4 regions of the Pseudoalteromonas sp. Angola-7 genome follow, and region 2 is predicted to be linked to each of the others. Evidence: predicted binding sites of a transcription regulator. Region 2 holds the regulator's gene; each other region holds the start of a gene.
What was found. Region 2 encodes sigma-54, which starts transcription at its own class of promoters, with help from an activator protein. Its sites were predicted from a motif close to GTTGGCACGNNNNTNGNNT; they were not measured.

Region 1 (4,481 bases), 410 kb from region 2:
ACTATGAGTGTAACTAAAGATATGGAATATAGAAAGCCATCATGAACGTTTAAGTTCGTTCAGGAGATACTATCAAAACCTTTAAATACAAGAGATAAGAAGGGAAGTTGACTTGGTACGAGTCAATATGAACTAATATGAATTACTATGGAAAACATGAATTGGTAGCCCCTACAGGAATCGAACCTGCAACTGCCCCTTAGGAGGGGGCCGTTATATCCATTTAACTAAGAGGCCGCATAGAGCTTACAGCTTACAGCTTACAGCTTACAGCTTACAGCTTACAGCTTACAGCTTACAAAAATTATAACGGCATTTTGTTTTTCATATCAAGCTAAAATTAACTTAATTGCTTGATAAATATATATCTTCTTTGTTTAACACGTACAGCGGTATGAGTTTACGGCTGCTTGCTACAATATGTTTGCTGTGAACATTTATAACGCGGGTGTTTACTGCTACGCCATTTGGGCGGTAAATTAACGTACCTGCTAATACATAGTTAGCCATGCTGCTTTCGCTTAGCTTTTCTATATCGCGCGATAACACGAAGTCGCCTCTGTTTGATACATCAATGTTGTCCATGGTTTTAAAATCTACCACGCCGTAGCCAAATTTTTGCAGCTGATGAATAAACGTCTCTGCTAATTGATTACCCAACTGATTACTTTTATTAAGCGATGCGTCTAAATCTACAATGGTGGTAACCGCTATGTTGATGCTGTTGTTATCGGGCGCTTCGGCTTCAAGCGTATCGACTAAATCCAGCGCCATTTGCTCTACATAGTTTGCCAGCGTTTTGTGGTGTTTAAGCGGTGTAAACTGCCTTGCTGTGTCGTACTCACTTTGCTGCTGCACAGATTGGTTGGCATACATAGGCTTTAGTTGGCTACTTTGCGTTACCACGGTGTAATCTGAGCGCGTGTTTATGCTTTCGTTATGCTCATTATTTTGCGTTATTGAACAGCCAGTTAATGCTAACGTTGCCGTTAGCCCCGCTATAGCAGATAGTTTGTAAAACATGGTCAACCTCACTCGCTTGCTTGTTTAAGCATAATTCCGTCGGTGCGATAGCTACTGTTTAGCGCATCAACCACTGATTGAGGAATAAACCCTTGCGCACTGCCCACTACCGCTTTACTTTTAATGCCCACTATTCGTGCATTTACCAGTACGCCACCTTGGTGGCTCACAAGTGTTCCTGCTAATACGTAATTAAAGTTTTGATCTTGGTTTAGCTCTAGGTAGTCGCGGCTAAATACAAAGTCGCCTGCGGGGGTTACTCGCATATAATCGGTGGTTTTAAAATCGATAACCGGTACTCCAAAACTATGCAGCTCGTGCATGAAGCTTTCGGCTATTTGGTTACCTAACAGGCTTCCATCGCTGTAGTCATCATCTAAAAATACAAAGCTAGAAACGGCAAGTGGCGTTTTGTCGTTTACGTATTGCAGGTTTTCGACCATGTCTTGCATTATACCGCGCACATAATGGTTTATATTTTTGCGTTTTGCGGGGGCACTTTTGGTGTAGTTACTTTGCTTGTTTAAATTAGACTGAAATAACGCTTCATTTGGTGCAGGTGCTTTTACCGCACGTTGCTCTGAAACAAGCTGGGCTGCATTGTCTTGCTCAACTTGCTCCGGCTCTGAATGTAGCGAATTTAACATTTGCGAACAGCCAAAGCCTAATGGCAAACATAGGGTAATTAATAGGTTTCTCATGGTGTGCTCCTGATTAATATTCGCTGCGGTACAAAGAGCCGTCACGCTGCTGAATTTTTTCGTTTCCCCACATTACATTTATAGGGATCTCTGTGCTGCCTGCCGACAGTACTTGCTTGTTTTCAATATTAACGAGTCGTGCATTAACTATGTAAGCATGCTGTTGGCGCGTTACAGTGCCGGTGATGACTAAGTCAATATTTTGGCGATTGCGTAATTTACTTAAGTCGCGGCTTAATATGCTGTCTGCGTTTTGCGCTAATATAAGGTTATTGCCAAGGCGGTACTCAACGGTATGATAGCCAAGCTGGGTAAATTGCGTTAATAAGCTTTCTTGAATTTGTAAGCTCAAACCCGAGGCCTGCCCTGCTACTAGCTTAGTATCTAAAGCATCCGCATAAAAAAAGCTACTCACACCAATGCGCGCATTGGCATTTAAAGCACCATTTACATGGTTAAGCTGCGAGGCTAGATTTGCTACATACTCGTTAACGGTATAGGGGGCCATTGCTGCTTTTGGCGCGTCAGTAGGCACACTCGGCTCTGGGGGCGGAACCAAGTTGCAAGCAGTTAAATTTAACAATACTAAAGGCAGTAAAAGGCGCATAGTTGCCGTCCTCTTCAAAACATACCGAGGATAAAGCAATTATTATGCCTAATTAACCTAAACTCTGGATAATAAACCTATCTCTAGCCAGAGATAATAAATTTAAGTATCAAGATAGTTCAATATGCTAGTAAGGCTCTTAACCAGAGTTCAGGTTAATTAACTTTGAGGCGTTTTGACGTAGTAGGTTACAAAGCAAGTATTATTGTTTATTAATAACTTACATGCATCGTTTGCTGCTTCTTTTGTTTTAAACGCACCAAGCTTTAATCTATAAAAGATGTGCTGGTCAATCAGTACTTGCTCGGTATTTACTTCAAGCTTATTTGAGGCCGATTGAAATTGCTTTATAGCCGCTTCAAGTACCGCTTTATTTTTATATGCCCCCACTTGCACAGCAAACAGCGCATTTGTATTTACAACAGCTAAGTGGTTAGTTTGCTGCAGTTTTGGCTGCGCGTTAAGTTGTTTTAATTTATCTACTGTGCGCTGTAATTCACTTTCTAGCTTTAACAGTCTTTCTAGTTGAGGCTTGGTTTGTTGCCACTGCTGCGCTGACTCTTTTAGTACGGCTAAGTCATCTTTTTTAATGAGCACCGCCTGCTTTTGGGCCGTTGCGAGTGCGTGAGCACTGCTTGCTAATGCAAAGCCTAAAACTAATGTGGCTAAAAAATCCTTGTAGTGCAGCATAAGTATGTTGTTAATATGGGTAAGAGTGGGCGCTATTTTAACAGCCAATCATCGCTTAGCAAGTCACGCGTGCTACGGCCTATTGCGCTTTTATACCAATTAGCTTAATTAAGTAATCTATTTTGAGGATAGTAAAACGTATTGATAGCTAGACAAAAAAATTCGCTATTTAGTTGTTCTAAACGAGATTTATTAACGCAGAACGCAACACGATTAGCCCCATAAAATGATTATTTATTATTGCGGGTTAGTATCACTATTAAAGTTTAATTGGCTTATCGGTGTAGTTACTTACAATGCAGTCGAGCTTATACATTTTAAATACTTCACAGTCGGCTTTGGCATTTTTAAGGTTTTTATAGGAGCCAAGCTTTAAGCGATAAAAGGTTTTATCATTTATTTTTGCGGTTTCTACGTTGGTTAATATTTTATCTCTAAATAGTGGCGCTGCTTTGGTATTTAGTTCTTGCCAAGCCTTGGCTACATCCTGCTTAGAATCAACCGAGGCAACTTGTAATGCAAATACATGTTTAGGGGTATTAAGCTTTATAGTTTGCTTTTGGTTATTGTTAGCAGCTTTGTAAGTTTGCTGACGACGTGGCTTATTACTGGTTGTACGCGAAGGCGTGCGAGTGTAACGGCTGCTGTAGGCAGGGCTTGCATTAGATTGTGCAATAGCTTTAGAGTTTATTATATCTATATGATTAACCAGGTAAGTAATTTCTTTTTCAAGCTTTAAAATACGCTCTATACCGGCGCGTGCTTGCTGCCATTGCATTGCGGCATCTTTTAATTGCGCAAGCTCTAGTGCAGTTATCGATACGTAATCGGGCGTGGTGTTAGGTATTTCATTATCAACAGCAGGTTTAGCGGTAGGCGTAATAGAGCACGCCGTGCCAAACGTAAGCGTAAAAAGGCATACAAAAAAGTGTTTATAGTATTTTTTTAATTTAAGCATGTACCCGTTATCCTGAAAGCAGTGCCTGTGCACTTACATTTCAGTTAAACATTCTCACAAGAAAGCGTTTAACTTAGCAATTTAAACAATGAGCGATTTTTGCTCCCGCACGCTAATTTACCTGCTTAGATAAAATTAACATGACCCTTCCGTGAGTTTGGCTTTTAATACAACTTTGATGCCAATTAACATAAACTTTACAATATAAATTACGTTATGTTGCTATATAACGCAAGTCAAATTCAGAACATAATTAAGCGTAGACCATCTTTATTACTGGCGGCGTTAAAATTAAGTAAAGCCTTACCTATTTTGGTATTAATAATTTAGCACTAAAAAAGGCGCCTAAACAGGCGCCTTGGTGGGTAATTTAATAAAAACTAAATTAACGATTTAATAAATGTTTTTAAATCATCTGCAAACTCGTCGCGGCGCAGAGCAAACTCTATCGTTGCTTTTAAGTAGCCTATTTTACTACCGCAATCGTGGCTGCGCCCTTTCA
Region 2 (4,481 bases):
TCAAGCAGCTCTTTTTCTTTTTTTATTGCTAAATCAAGCGGCAGCGAATCGATGGATAAAGGGTGTAATCTGCGTGTTTCTGAAAAACGTTTGATCAGTGTTTGATCATCACTATCTAAATAAAACAGTGTGGGTTTAGCAAAGTCAGGAAGGTACTCGAGAATATCGTTAAATTCGTCTTGTTCTTTGGGGATATTACGAACATCTATACTAACGGCTATTTTGTCATAGTTATCTGAAACACTTCGCACTAAAGAGGGCAGTAAGTTGACCGGAATATTATCTACGCAATAATAGCCTAAATCTTCAACCACGCGTAAAGCAACCGACTTACCTGAACCAGAACGGCCGCTTATGATAATTAACTCCATTTATAGCCCTTAGTATTTACTACGATTGATCAACAATTACTTGATACAGCTCTGCATCGGTTTTAGCACTACGCAGCTGTTTACAAAATTCTTTGTTGCTCAGTTTATCAGCTATGGTTGCCAGAGTCTTTAGGTGCTGTTGGTTATCGCCATCTGGTACGATGAGTGCAACAAAAATATCAACAGGGCAGTTATCAATAGCATCAAAGTTAACAGGGGTGTCGCTAACAAGTACTAAAGCCAGCGGCTCTTCTACGCCACCCATTCTGCCATGAGGAATGGCGATACCTCGGCCAATACCAGTACTGCCTAGCTTTTCTCTGCTTGCCAGCGCATTAAGAATATCTTGTTGTGGTAAGTAGGGGAGCTTTTCATGAGCTAGCTCACTGATAAACTCTAAAATTCTTTTTTTACTACTAAAAAGGACCGCAGCTTTGCTGCAGTCCTGGCATACTAATGTACTTAATTTCATAATATTAGTGTCTAGCAAGCTTCTCTTTATGTTTTATGACTTGACGATCGAGCTTGTCAATCAACGAGTCTATAGCGGCATACATATCTTGGTGCTCTGTTGAGGCAAATAAATCTGCGCCACTTACATGAATAGTCGCTTCTGCTTTTTGGTTGAGTTTTTCTACATCGAGAATGACATGCACATTGCTAATATGATCTGAGTGCCTTTCTAGCTTTGCAAATTTATTATTTACATAGTCTCTAAGTGAATCAGTTACTTCTACGTGACGACCAGTTAGGTTTAGTTGCATAAGCATTTCCTCTTTGTTTTTTACGTCTTATATCAAACTCTTTCTCTGATTTGACGGTGGAATAGCTAGCGATTCACGGTATTTTGCTATTGTGCGTCTAGCTACTTTAATTCCTTGCTCTGCCAATATATCCGCAATTTTACTATCACTCAATGGTTTAGCTGAGTTTTCCGCGGCAATTAGCTTTTTAATTAGGGCACGTATTGCGGTTGATGAACACTCTCCGCCGTTTTCAGTGCTTACGTGGCTTGAGAAAAAATACTTAAGCTCAAAAATACCACGTGGCGTATGCATATATTTTTGCGTGGTAACACGCGAAATTGTCGATTCATGCATTTCTACCATTTCAGCAACATCGTTTAAAACCATTGGCTTCATGGCTTCGGGGCCATGTTCAAAAAATGCCTGTTGCTGTTTTACAATACAGTTTGTTACTTTGAGCAGCGTGTCGTTTCTGCTTTCAAGGCTTTTTATAAACCATTTAGCTTCTTGTAAGTGAGAGCGAATAAATTGGCTATCACCACTTGATTTTACGGTACGTGACATAGCCGCGTACTGACTATTTACGCGTATTTTTGGCATGCTATCTGGGTTTAGCTCTACCACCCAGCGGCCTTTTATTTTTTTAACCGACACATCCGGTATTACATACTCCGACTCTTCCCTTACTATTGTATCTGCAGGTTTTGGGTTGAGGGTATGTATTAGGGTCATGACCTCTTTAAGCTCGTCTTCTTTAAGCTTAGTCTTTTTCATTAATGTACGATAGTCGCGTGCCGCTAATAGATCAATGTGATCGGTTAAGATCATTTTAGTTTGTTCTATAAAAGGGGTGTCTTTATCAAACTGGTTTAGCTGAATACACAAGCACTCTTGTAAACTGCGCGCGGCTATACCTACAGGGTCAAATAACTGAATACGCTTTAAAACGGCTTCTATTTCATCAAGTTCAACTTCAACTTCGTCATCGTTTTCTTGGTTAAAGCTCTCTAAAATCTCTTCGCAACTTAGCGTTAAAATACCCGAGTCATCTACAGCTTCTACAATGGCAATAGCAATGGCTTCGTCAGTGGGGCTAAAGGGAGTAAGCTGAAGCTGCCACATTAGATACTCATGTAGCGTTTCAGTAGAGGCACCTTGATAAATAGACTCATCTTCCGGCATTGGGCCTGAGGATGCAGCAGGGGCTGCGCTCATGTACTCATCCCAAGTTACATCCATTGCCATATCATCGCTAACGGTGTCTTTATTTAAAGCTTCGCCACTGTCTTGCTCGTACTCGCTGGTTGTATCGTCAGCCGATGCGCTTACGGTTACATCATCCGTATCTGCTTTTTGTTCATTTTTTCCAGCCGACTCTTCCGTGTAATCTTGCTCTTCTACTTCTAATAGCGGGTTGCTATCAAGTGCTTCTTGTATTTCTTGCTGGAGATCCAATGTACTGAGCTGCAGCAAGCGAATCGCTTGTTGCAATTGTGGAGTCATTGTAAGTTGCTGGCCCATGCGCAGCTGTAATGATTGCCTCATGTATCTCTAACAATCCTTTTGTGTTGTTATAATTAATATTAGCAGATGCTTGTAGGTGTGGCTTAAATGTTACAGCCTAAATTGCTCGCCTAAATAAACATCGCGTACAGTTTTGTCATTTAATACGTGTTCTGGGGTGCCAGATGCAATTAGCTCCCCATGAGAAACAATGTAGGCTTTTTCACAAACATCAAGGGTTTCTCTTACATTGTGATCGGTAATTAATACGCCAATGCCACGGTTTTTAAGATGTTCTATTATTTTCTTTATATCTAACACTGAAATCGGATCAACACCAGCAAAAGGCTCATCCAATAAAATAAATTTAGGGTTTGCTGCCAGTGCTCTGGCAATTTCTACACGGCGGCGTTCACCACCAGAAAGCGCCATACCTTGGCTATCGCGAATATGCTGGATACTAAATTCATCAAGTAAGTTGTTAAGCGTTTCTTCACGTGCGGCTTTATTGAGCTCTTTACGCGTTTCTAAAATAGCCATTAAGTTTTGATAAACTGTCAGCTTTCTAAATATTGATGACTCTTGCGGCAAATAGCCAATGCCTAAGCGTGCGCGGCTGTGCATAGGCAATAACGTAATGTCGTTATCATCAATAGAAATTTTACCTTTGTCGCTAGGTACTAACCCTACAATCATGTAAAAGGTGGTGGTTTTACCTGCGCCATTAGGGCCCAATAAGCCAACAATGCTGCCGGCTTCTACCTCAAGGCCTACATTTTTTACAACTTGGCGGCCTTTATAGCTTTTTGCTAATAGTTCTGCTTTTAAGGTGCTCATGGTTGACCTTCGTTACCTGTTTTTTCTTTAATTTTTGCTTCAACAGGCACTAAAATTGTGTGGACACGATCCGTAGAGTTTTCGTCTTTTTCTGCGCTAATAAGCTGCTGCTGCATATCGTAGGTAATACTTTTAGCATTAATTTTTTGACCGGCTTGTGCGACTTCAGCATCGCCAACAAGTGTTAAAAAGCGCTTTGCTACGTCGTAACGTACTTCGTTTGCACTGGCACTCATTACGGTCCCATCGTCTTGCTTTTCTTCGAAGTAGGCTGGGCTGCCAGTGGCAATAAGGAGTTGTTTGTTATCCCCTAAGTCTTCACGTTTATGTACTTCGAGTCGGTCGGCTGTAATTTTGCGATTACCATGCACAATTTCGACGTTCTTTTCAAAAATACCTACGTTTTCTTTAAGTTGGCCTTCTTGACGGTCTGCACTAATAGAAATTTGATTTGCTGGCGGTTGAGCAGCAGGCTCAGCAGCAGAGGCGCTAAATGCAAGCATTAGCGATGGGATAATAAGTATTTTAGTGAGTTTATTGGTCATAATATATTGTTCGCGTATGGTTAATTAGTTTTATTACTTCGGTTTTTAAATCGGCTTCAAGGCCTTTACCGACAATTTTTAAATTAGGCCCAGTGACAACCACTGGCTGCTCAGAGCGCATTGTTAGCGCTTTAATGTCGACTTCGATGTTATCGGCATTGATGTTATCTATCATGGCATTATCAACTAAATTTTTAGCAACCACATTGCCTTCTAAAATAAGTTGTTTATCTTCGTAAAGCGTTGCTTCGTCTGCATTTATTCGCCATGTTTGTTTTTCGTTATACAAGGTGAAAATAGGTTTTTCAAAAAATGTAAAACCAAGCTGTTGGTATAGCTCCATTTTAGCCGCGGTGACTTTATGGCTTATTTTGCCTTGCTCGTCATAGGCTGTTTGCTTAAGCTCTATAGCGGTGTAATCGGGCTTTGCAATTACTTCAGGTTCTTGCTCTGGCGCTACATTTGTTTGGGTAAAATAA
Region 3 (4,481 bases), on a different contig from region 2:
TTAAACCAATTTCAAAAAAGCCATCAACACGGCCCGCCGCTACATATGCCATATCTAGCGCTGCAGAACCTGCACGACGAATATCAGCAGTTTGTGTAAACAATGCTTTAAACGCGTCTGTGTATGCATCTAAGTGGTGTTTTTGTTTGAAAGGGAAGCCTGTTGCTAGAATTGAACCAGCTAATTCTACGGTTTTAGTAACGCGTAAACGCTTGCTGTTTAGCTGTGCGCCTTGACCACGAGATGCAGTGAAAAGCTCGCCACGAACTGGATCGTAAATTACAGCTTGGTCTAAACGACCTTTTACTTTAAGTGCGATAGAAACCGCGAAATGAGGGATACCCTTGATGAAGTTAGTTGTGCCATCAAGCGGGTCAACAATCCATTGGTAATCTGCATCTTTACCTTTGTGCTCACCTAGTTCTTCACCAACAATGCAGTGATCAGGGTAAGATTTTAAAATTGTATCACGAATTACGGCTTCGGCTTCTTTATCAATGTTAGTCACTAAGTCGTTAGTGCCTTTTTGTTGAATTTCAACTTTTGATAAATCTTCACTTGCGCGAAGTAAAATTTTGCCTGCGTTGCGCGCAGCGCGAACCGCAATGTTTAACATTGGATGCATGGTATTACCTTTGGGTTGTAAAAGAACGTTTATATATTTAAGCCGGCGTATTTTAGCGACTTTTGCCATAAAGTAAACAATAAACCCTAAATACTTTTGTGCGTTTTTTGTACGGCCTTGAAATGCATGTAAATTTATTCGTATCTAAGGCATGTTGGCGTGTATGGATTGAAATTTGTTCAACCAAAGGGCAACTTAATCACAGCCATGATGCAAAGCTTTCGCGTCCTGCTAGCCAACGTATTGATGTAAAAATTAATCTTAAAAGGGCAGTACACGCCAATAATACTAAAAAGTAAAAAAAGTGCTTTACCTAAAGTTAGCTTGAGGTTTTATCTTGTGTTTAAGCAATCAACTAGGGTAAATAATAATGAAATTAGAACACGTACATTTAGTAGTAAACGATATAAATGCCATGCTTAAATTTTACCAAGCAGCTTTTCCTTATTGGTCAATTAGAAGTGAAGGGCATAACACCTGGTATGGCAAACCTAAGCGCTGGGTACATTTTGGCGACGATAATCACTACATTGCTATAAGCGATAATGGCGAGCATAAAAACAGAGATTTGGCAGGGCATCAAGTCGGGCTGGCTCATTTTGCCTACGTTACAAACAACCTAGACGCTGTTATACAGCGCTTAAAACACGCCGGATTTAGCATTGATAAAGAGGGCGCAGAAAACCCATTTAGAAAAAACGTATATTACTTAGACCCAGCAGGGTTCGAGGTTGAGTTTGTGCAGTATATGAGTGACATTCCAAGCGAGCGTAATAACGACTTATAAAATAGGCATAAATAACGGTGTAGAAAAGCGCATAATATGGCTTTTCTACCCATTTGTTTTTACCCGTATTATTTATTACTCACCCCAAGCTGGGCCTTTAAATCATTAGCAAAACTCACAAATTTTTCTTTAATGGTGCGTTTAACTTTTACCTCCACCGAACCTAAAACTGTTTTACCTTCTAGGTTAATTGTGGGGCCTTGGCGCTTATTAAGCGACACCGTTTTGTTTTCAAAACTACCTAATATACAAAACATTTTAGAAACTACATTAACGTGCTCTGGTACGTAAATTTCTTCGCTGCCAAAAATACAATTTACATGCACGGTAACATGTTGGTGGGCAAAAATAGCATCAGTAAAATCTAAAACAATCGACCCCATATAGTTTTGAATATAAATATCTTTAGGCACCACCCATTGGCCGCTACGCTCGCTTGAGCCTAAAATGCTTCGCAGTGTTAAGTTTTCTTCATCCGCTTGTTGGGCGCTGTAGTTAGGGGCAAATTGCGTTTGCTTTTGAGCACTGTACTGGGTATCTGTAGTAAGGGTTAAATCCTCTACTAAATTAAGTAACGCAGTATTATCGGTTGCTTCCATTGCACTGTCTAAGCGCCTTTCAAAGGCTTCAGCTGAAATAACGCCATGGCTGTAGTTATAAATAAGTTGGTCTATTACTTGTTCGCGAACTTGCTCTATTGGGCGGTCTTCAATTTTTACAGACATGGGAATAATCCTTTTTATATGAGTTACCACTGTACATAGCAAGTGGTGTACCAAAACTTAACTATTTATATATCAATGGCTTATTGTTTTAATAACTCCGCTTAATTTATTATATTAACGATAGATTAACCAAAACAGCAATATAATCGTTATTTTCACCACTTAAGAAAGTTTTACCTAATAGCCTGTAAATGTTTACTCGGAGGTATTTTTATTTATACCCAATAAAATAGCTAACTTTATGAATTTAAAGTGTTAATAAAGTTGGCCTAAAGCTCGCATACATAAAAGTGTCTTTAATCAAAAGGAGAAAGATTATGAAAACATTCAACAAATCTATGATTGCGGCTTTAGTTCTAGGTACTACAGCTATGGGTGCTCAAGCGGGCACTTGGGAAAATGAAAGTAAAGATGCTTGGATTGATGGTAAGGCAGAAACAGTGCTTCTTATGAACACTAATCTAAACAACTTTGACATTAACACTGATGTAAAAAATGGCAAGGTAGTACTTACAGGTAAAGTAAACAGCGACCTTGATAAAGAGCTAGCTGAAGAACTTGTAATTAGCCTAGATGGCGTATCTGATGTAGAAAACAACCTAACTGTTGTGAAAAACATGGATATGGACGACAAAGATCGTGACACTATGGATGATGACGATAACGACTTAACTGACGCTAAAATCACCACAGTAATTACTACACGTTTCTTATTTGACTCAGAAGTTGACGGTACAGATATCGACGTTGATACCGACAACGGTATAGTAAAACTTAAAGGTTCTGTTGAAACAGAAGCTGAAAAGCAGTTAGCAGTAAAAATTGCTAAAAATGCTGAAGATGTTCGTGACGTAGTAGATGAACTAACTATTGTTGCTGAATAATACACTATACTAAAAAGCCCAGCTTAGCTGGGCTTTTTGCTTGTCATTTTTAAAGGAGTTATATCATGGATATCATTCGTATAATACTGTCGATTTTATTACCGCCACTGGGTGTATTTTTACAAGTTGGTTTAGGTATGCACTTTTGGCTAAATATTTTACTAACTTTACTGGGTTACTTCCCTGGTTTAATTCACGCTATCTACATTATTGCTAAAAAATAATGTGTGGTGTGTTCAATGTGAGCCGGCCACTTTTTTATAGTTATTAAAATTGTAAAAAAGCGGCTTGCATACTTCTGTGTTTATTTTTCTGTTATTTCCTGCCTATTCGCATGCAAAAAGATTACTATTTAAGCAGTCAGCTTACTGATTGTTAAAATAAAGGTTTTTGCTAGTGACAAGCCTTAAAAAACTTTTTATACTGCAACCCGCTTTAGTCGCTCAGTGGCTAAACGCTTCAAAAATTAACTACCTCGTAGTTATACAAAGTTGGCCCCTTAGCTCAGTTGGTTAGAGCACACGACTCATAATCGTTAGGTCCCCAGTTCGAGTCTGGGAGGGGCCACCATTTTTACAAGCTTCCTAAGTAAACACCTACTAACAGAAATTACCCTGTGCTACCTCTGTGCTACTTTTTATAATATTAATGAACCTAAAATGATGCAATAATTACATGTATATTTTGAATTCATGGGTTACTCTGTTTATGGGTAAATTAAATGGAATGTTTTTTACTTAACTGGTTATGAAAAATATCGAACTGACCAAATACGACTTTCAACTTATGAGCAAGGTCTTTAATAAAAGCATCCTAGTGGAGCTTGCCAAGTTTGGTGAGAGTCATACGCTTGAAAAGATAGTTTCTGAGTTAGAAGCCAATGTGATTCGCCTCGATTATCAGAACCTACCTGCATTTTTTGAGCGGGCATTTCACTTATTGAGACAGCATTACCCAAATGAATATATATATAAAAATGCTATCGCAGAAAAAATAGTAAGAGGGAGGCATAAGCTCTCAAATTCACTCTATGTCACAGAGTTCAAGGTTAATAATACTATTGCGGATGTTGCTATTTTTAATGGTACTTCAACAGCATATGAAATTAAAACTGAGTTTGACTCTTTTCAAAGATTAGACTCTCAGTTGAAAACTTATAAAAAAGCTTTTGAAAGGGTTTATCTTGTTGTACCAAGTGTTGATGTAGAGAAGGCTCTAAAGGTTATAGACGGTACTACTGGGCTTTATGAATTAACAGATAGATATAGCCTAAAAATGTTAAGAGAAGCATCTACAAACATAGAAACTTTTTGTTCAGAAACAATATTAAATTGTTTAAGAGTGCCTGAGTATATGCAGATTATTAGCAATAACTTTGATTATAGCCCTGCACTGAGCCCATCAAAAAGAAAACAAGATTGTATCGAGCTATTTGCAAAACTTGATATAAACACTCTTCA
Region 4 (4,481 bases), on a different contig from region 2:
GAGCTGTTTGCCTTTTCGCATCACCGCAAAGCCTATAAAACAAAAGCGCGCCTAATATACGCTTTAAGCGCGGGTTTTAGTTTTTATATTGCATGGAACCTTTGGACACTCATAGGCGTAGTTGCAGGAAGTGTGCTCCCTGATTTAACAAATTTAGGGCTCGACTTTGCTATTGCAGCTACATTTATTGCGCTTGTGGTACCGGGCATAAAAAATTTAGCCTCGCTGGTTACTGTGATTGTTGCGGGTATTAGCGCCACAGTTTTAAAAAGCACGGGGTTTGAGTTGTGGTTGGTTTGTGCTGCTCTACTTGCAATGAGTGCAGGCTACTTTACTGCAAGGCTTACACAAAAAAAGGACAGCCCGTTATGATGCTCACTATATTATTAATGGCGTGTATTACCTTTTTTACTCGTTACTTATTTTTACATCATCGCCTTGGTTTTAAAGTGGGCCCTAAAATGCAGCAGTTTTTAAGCTTTAGCGCACCCGCTGTACTAACCGCTATTTGGGTACCTATTATTTTTATAAATGAAGACGGGCTCAACCTTAACTGGCACAACCCTTATTTAAGTGCAGCTATCGTTGCTATTATTGTTGCCTATAAAACACATAATATTTATTACACAACGCTTGCCAGTATGGGGTTATTTTTAATTTTAAACTAGGGCGTGTTGACCTTTGGCGTTTGAATTTGCAGCAGTATGTTTGGTTTTTAGGCAAGGCAGAGCCTGTGAAGTGTGGTTATTCCCCATAAATAGGCGATAACGTAGCATAAATGCCAAACATGCGCTGCCCTTTGGGTTCTGCCTAGGGGCGATAAACTCTGTTGCTCGGTTTTTACTTAGCCCACTAGGTTACAAACCTCGCGCCGCGATTTGATCGCCCCTAGGTTGAACAAATTTCAATCCGCAAAGTTCAACACGCCCTAAATAACAGCCAACCCATTAGCCCATAGTTAAGCGCGGTATTAACACGCCTAAATTTTATACTTTTAGTAACGCGCTACAGCGGGTAGAATGTAGCTAACAACAATAAAAAAGCACCCATCATGCATGAATTTCATCAATTAACGGCTACTGCGCTAGACGGTAAAACAATTAACTTTAGCGACTTTGAAGGCAAGGTTGTGCTTATTGTTAATACCGCAAGTGAGTGTGGCTTTACTAAGCAGTACGAGTCGCTACAAACTCTTCATAGTGAGTACGCGAAAAGCGGATTGGTTATTATTGGTTTTCCATGTAATCAATTTGGTCAGCAAGAGCCAGGCGACGCAACGCAAATACAACAAGGTTGTTTAATCAATTACGGGGTAAGCTTTTTAATGGCCGCTAAAGTGGATGTAAACGGTCGTCACGCCCACCCTGTATTTAGGTATTTAAAATCGGCCTTACCCGGCTTTTTAACACGCAAAATAAAGTGGAACTTCACCAAGTTTTTGATAGCGTCCGATGGCACACCTATCAAGCGCTATGCGCCTTTTACAAAACCAGAAAAGCTAGAAACCACTATTCAACAAGCACTCGCTAAATTAAGTACATAATAAGTAATAAAGAGGCATAAAGCCTCTTTATTGCCAATGTTTAGCCTTTAAACATGCGTAAACGCACATTCAAACCCTAATAAAAAAGGCGCATTATTTTAACTAGCACAATTTAGTCTATGTAATCGTTTAAGTCGTCTTCACCTAGGTTTTTACGCAAACGTTTTTGCTCAAGGTAATCTTCCAACTTCTTTTTCACCTTTTGCTTTTTTTTGTCATGCTGATTACGCCCGACCATTTCGTACTCGTCTTCAACAAAATCATCATCTAGCGCATCGTAACTAAATGTCTTACCCACAACCCACTCCATAAAGTGTTTGAGACCAACTCAGGTTTATTCCTGCACTTGGTAAATTAAAAAAATGTTTAGCGCTAAAATACGAACAAATTAGCACCAAAATAAAGCCACGTGACTATCGTAAATAGCCTTCATGTCAATATTGTGAATAAATAGCGCTAAATTAAGAAAGTGGAAAGTGAGAGTTTTTTATCGTTTCGACAAATAAAATTTATCATTTATTTATTTTTAGTGTTTTTGACTAAAAAGTAGTTTATTTATCAAAATTAAAAATCATTAAAAACACACAAATTTCATAACCTACTGTTTTAAAATAAAAATAAATAATGGCACCAAACTTGTTAGTACTTAGCTGTCATCAACAATTATTAGAGAATAAACATGAAAAATTTACTATTAGTAAGCGCTTTAATTTGTACACCCGCTGCAATGGCACATAACGATAACAATGCGGGCATTTCGTTTAGCAATGAGCAGTGTAATGTAGAGTTTAAAAACGATGTACGCATTAAACCTAGCGAATTAGAAATTTTTACCGCATCTAATCAATTCATGCGCTTTAACAGCAATGGCAACTTAACTATAAATGGCGAACAAATATCCATTAACAGCGAGCAACGCCAAGCGCTTACCCAGTATTCTGACAACTTACGTACGCAGCTACCTGAGGTCGCTAATATTGCCCTAGACGGAGTAAAAATAGCCGGTGTAGCACTAGAGGAAGTAGCTAACGCATTTAATATTGATGGCCTTGATGACTTATCTGGCCTGATGGACGATATAAGACTTGAAGTAGAAAACACCTTTTATCAACAAGGTACGTTTGTAATGGGCCAACAAAGCTTTAATCAATTTGGTGAAAACTTTGAACACCAATTTGAGGAGCAAATAGAAACCGTGGTTGAGTCTGCCGTTATGCAATCAATGGGCAGTATTTTAGTTGCTTTAGGCTCTGAGCTGCTTGGTTCGGGTGGAGATATGGATGCATTTGAGCAACGCATGGAAAATATGGGCGCGCAAATAGAAGAAAAAGTAGAGCTGCATGCCAGTGCGCTTGAAAAGCGTGCCAACTCTTTATGCGACAGCTTTGCCAACATAGCACAGCAAGAAGAGCAATTAGTAGCGCAGTTACCCCAGCTGAAAGGCTACGAGTTATTTACCATTAAACAAAATTAATACACCGCACCGTATTTAACATCCCTTTAGCAGCACTTGTATATTAGGTGCTGCTTTTTTATTCTTTTAGCGTGTGAGCCAGCGCACCTAACGTGGTAATAGCCTGCTCTATTTTTTCGCTCCACTGCACCCCGTAACTTAGCCTAATACAGCTTTTATACTTATTACTTGCTGAAAAAATAAGTCCGGGGGTTATGCTAATACCAGCTTCTAGCGCCAGTAAAAATAACTTTTGACTGTCTACCCCTTGGCCTAAATCAAGCCAAATAACACACCCACCTTTAGGGTCACTAATACGCGTATTTTTAGGCATCGCGTTTAATAAGCACCACCGCATGCGTTCTTTGTTATTACGTAAGCGCTGCCTAAGTACTTTTAAATTACGGTCATACTCACCACTGGCTATAAACTCAGAAAGCGTCCACTGATTTATAAGTGAGGCAGAGCAACTTAATGCACGCTTATGCCGGCGCGCTTGTCCAGCAAACTTGCCTGCTATTAACCAACCTACTCGATAACTTGGTGCAGCCGTTTTTGAAAACGAGGCGCAGCTGATCACAAGCCCCTTTTTTGAATACGCTAAAGCGGGCGTGCCACGCTTGGCAGTAAAGTGCAGATCACCGTACACATCATCTTCTATAAGAACAACATTATGTGACTCTATTAAGTCCACCATTTGCTTACGGCTTTCATCGCTCATAAAGCTGCCAACCGGGTTATTTATGGCGGTCGAAAACAAGCATGCTTTTATATCATGTTGCTCAAGCGCTTGAGCTAAGTCGTTAAGCCAAATACCATTGTCGGGGCATAGCGGAATTTCAAGCGCCTTTAAACCTAAGCTCTCTATTAGTTCAATAATGCCGTGATAACAGGGGGTTTCAATTGCAACCACATCGCCGGGCTTAGTAACACACTTAAGTGCGATAGCCAGCGCCTCTTGCGCGCCATTGGTGATCACCAGTTCATCTATATTTACACCAATACCAAAGCCTAAGTATCTATGCACTAATTGCTTTTTAAGCGCAGCAAAACCATCAATAGGGCCATAATTAATAACACTCGCCCCAGCAATTATCATAACCCGGCGCATGGTGCGGGCTAAAGCTTTATCGGTAGGCGCGGCAGCAACGGGATTGGCAATACCAAAGGCAATTACATTAGGTTGATGAATAGCGCTGTATACCTGCTCTATTAACGCTTGTTTATTTACAGTGACAGGCTCGCGGCTTAGTTTTACACGCTTTGGCAAGCTGTAAACCGTATTAAGCACCGTTAAAAAGTAGCCCGATTTTGCACGTGCCTCTACTAACCCTTGATCTTCTAACGCTTGATACGCTTGCTTAACCGTCGGAATGCTAATATTTAAGTTACTAGCCATTTTACGAAGCGAAGGAAGCTTTTCTCCAGGTAGCAACACCTTTTGTGCTTGCATGTCTTTAATTAGCTCAATAACTTGTTGATATA

Region 1: PSH50_RS05015 (FlgO family outer membrane protein) is a predicted target of sigma-54. The motif match lies at 2,365-2,383, and genes of this name have one in related genera.
Region 3: PSH50_RS13120 (BON domain-containing protein) is a predicted target of sigma-54. The motif match lies at 2,401-2,419, and genes of this name have one in related genera.
Region 4: PSH50_RS18700 (YggN family protein) is a predicted target of sigma-54. The motif match lies at 2,167-2,185, and genes of this name have one in related genera.

Annotation. Positions count from the first base shown of each region.
Region 1 covers NZ_JAQREL010000003.1:8,043-12,523, forward strand. The annotation lists tRNA gene PSH50_RS05000 (tRNA-Arg) at 163-237, opposite strand; gene PSH50_RS05005 (FlgO family outer membrane protein) at 346-1,023, opposite strand; gene PSH50_RS05010 (FlgO family outer membrane protein) at 1,032-1,724, opposite strand; gene PSH50_RS05015 (FlgO family outer membrane protein) at 1,738-2,331, opposite strand; gene PSH50_RS05020 (SPOR domain-containing protein) at 2,491-3,069, opposite strand; gene PSH50_RS05025 (SPOR domain-containing protein) at 3,281-3,979, opposite strand; gene galU (UTP--glucose-1-phosphate uridylyltransferase GalU) at 4,360-4,481, opposite strand, start outside.
Region 2 covers NZ_JAQREL010000003.1:419,967-424,447, reverse strand. The annotation lists gene rapZ (RNase adapter RapZ) at 1-371, opposite strand, end outside; gene PSH50_RS06810 (PTS sugar transporter subunit IIA) at 391-843, opposite strand; gene hpf (ribosome hibernation promoting factor) at 848-1,135, opposite strand; gene PSH50_RS06800 (RNA polymerase factor sigma-54) at 1,163-2,662, opposite strand; gene lptB (LPS export ABC transporter ATP-binding protein) at 2,732-3,457, opposite strand; gene lptA (lipopolysaccharide transport periplasmic protein LptA) at 3,454-4,002, opposite strand; gene lptC (LPS export ABC transporter periplasmic protein LptC) at 3,992-4,481, opposite strand, start outside.
Region 3 covers NZ_JAQREL010000009.1:67,572-72,052, reverse strand. The annotation lists gene suhB (inositol-1-monophosphatase) at 1-625, opposite strand, end outside; gene PSH50_RS13135 (hypothetical protein) at 748-924, shown strand; gene PSH50_RS13130 (VOC family protein) at 996-1,412, shown strand; gene PSH50_RS13125 (LiaF domain-containing protein) at 1,481-2,137, opposite strand; gene PSH50_RS13120 (BON domain-containing protein) at 2,455-3,021, shown strand; gene PSH50_RS13115 (YqaE/Pmp3 family membrane protein) at 3,087-3,245, shown strand; tRNA gene PSH50_RS13110 (tRNA-Ile) at 3,515-3,591, shown strand; gene PSH50_RS13105 (sce7726 family protein) at 3,769-4,481, shown strand, end outside.
Region 4 covers NZ_JAQREL010000018.1:22,333-26,813, reverse strand. The annotation lists gene PSH50_RS18720 (AzlC family ABC transporter permease) at 1-372, shown strand, start outside; gene PSH50_RS18715 (AzlD domain-containing protein) at 369-668, shown strand; gene PSH50_RS18710 (glutathione peroxidase) at 1,052-1,543, shown strand; gene PSH50_RS18705 (PA3496 family putative envelope integrity protein) at 1,656-1,841, opposite strand; gene PSH50_RS18700 (YggN family protein) at 2,223-3,017, shown strand; gene PSH50_RS18695 (PLP-dependent aminotransferase family protein) at 3,076-4,481, opposite strand, start outside.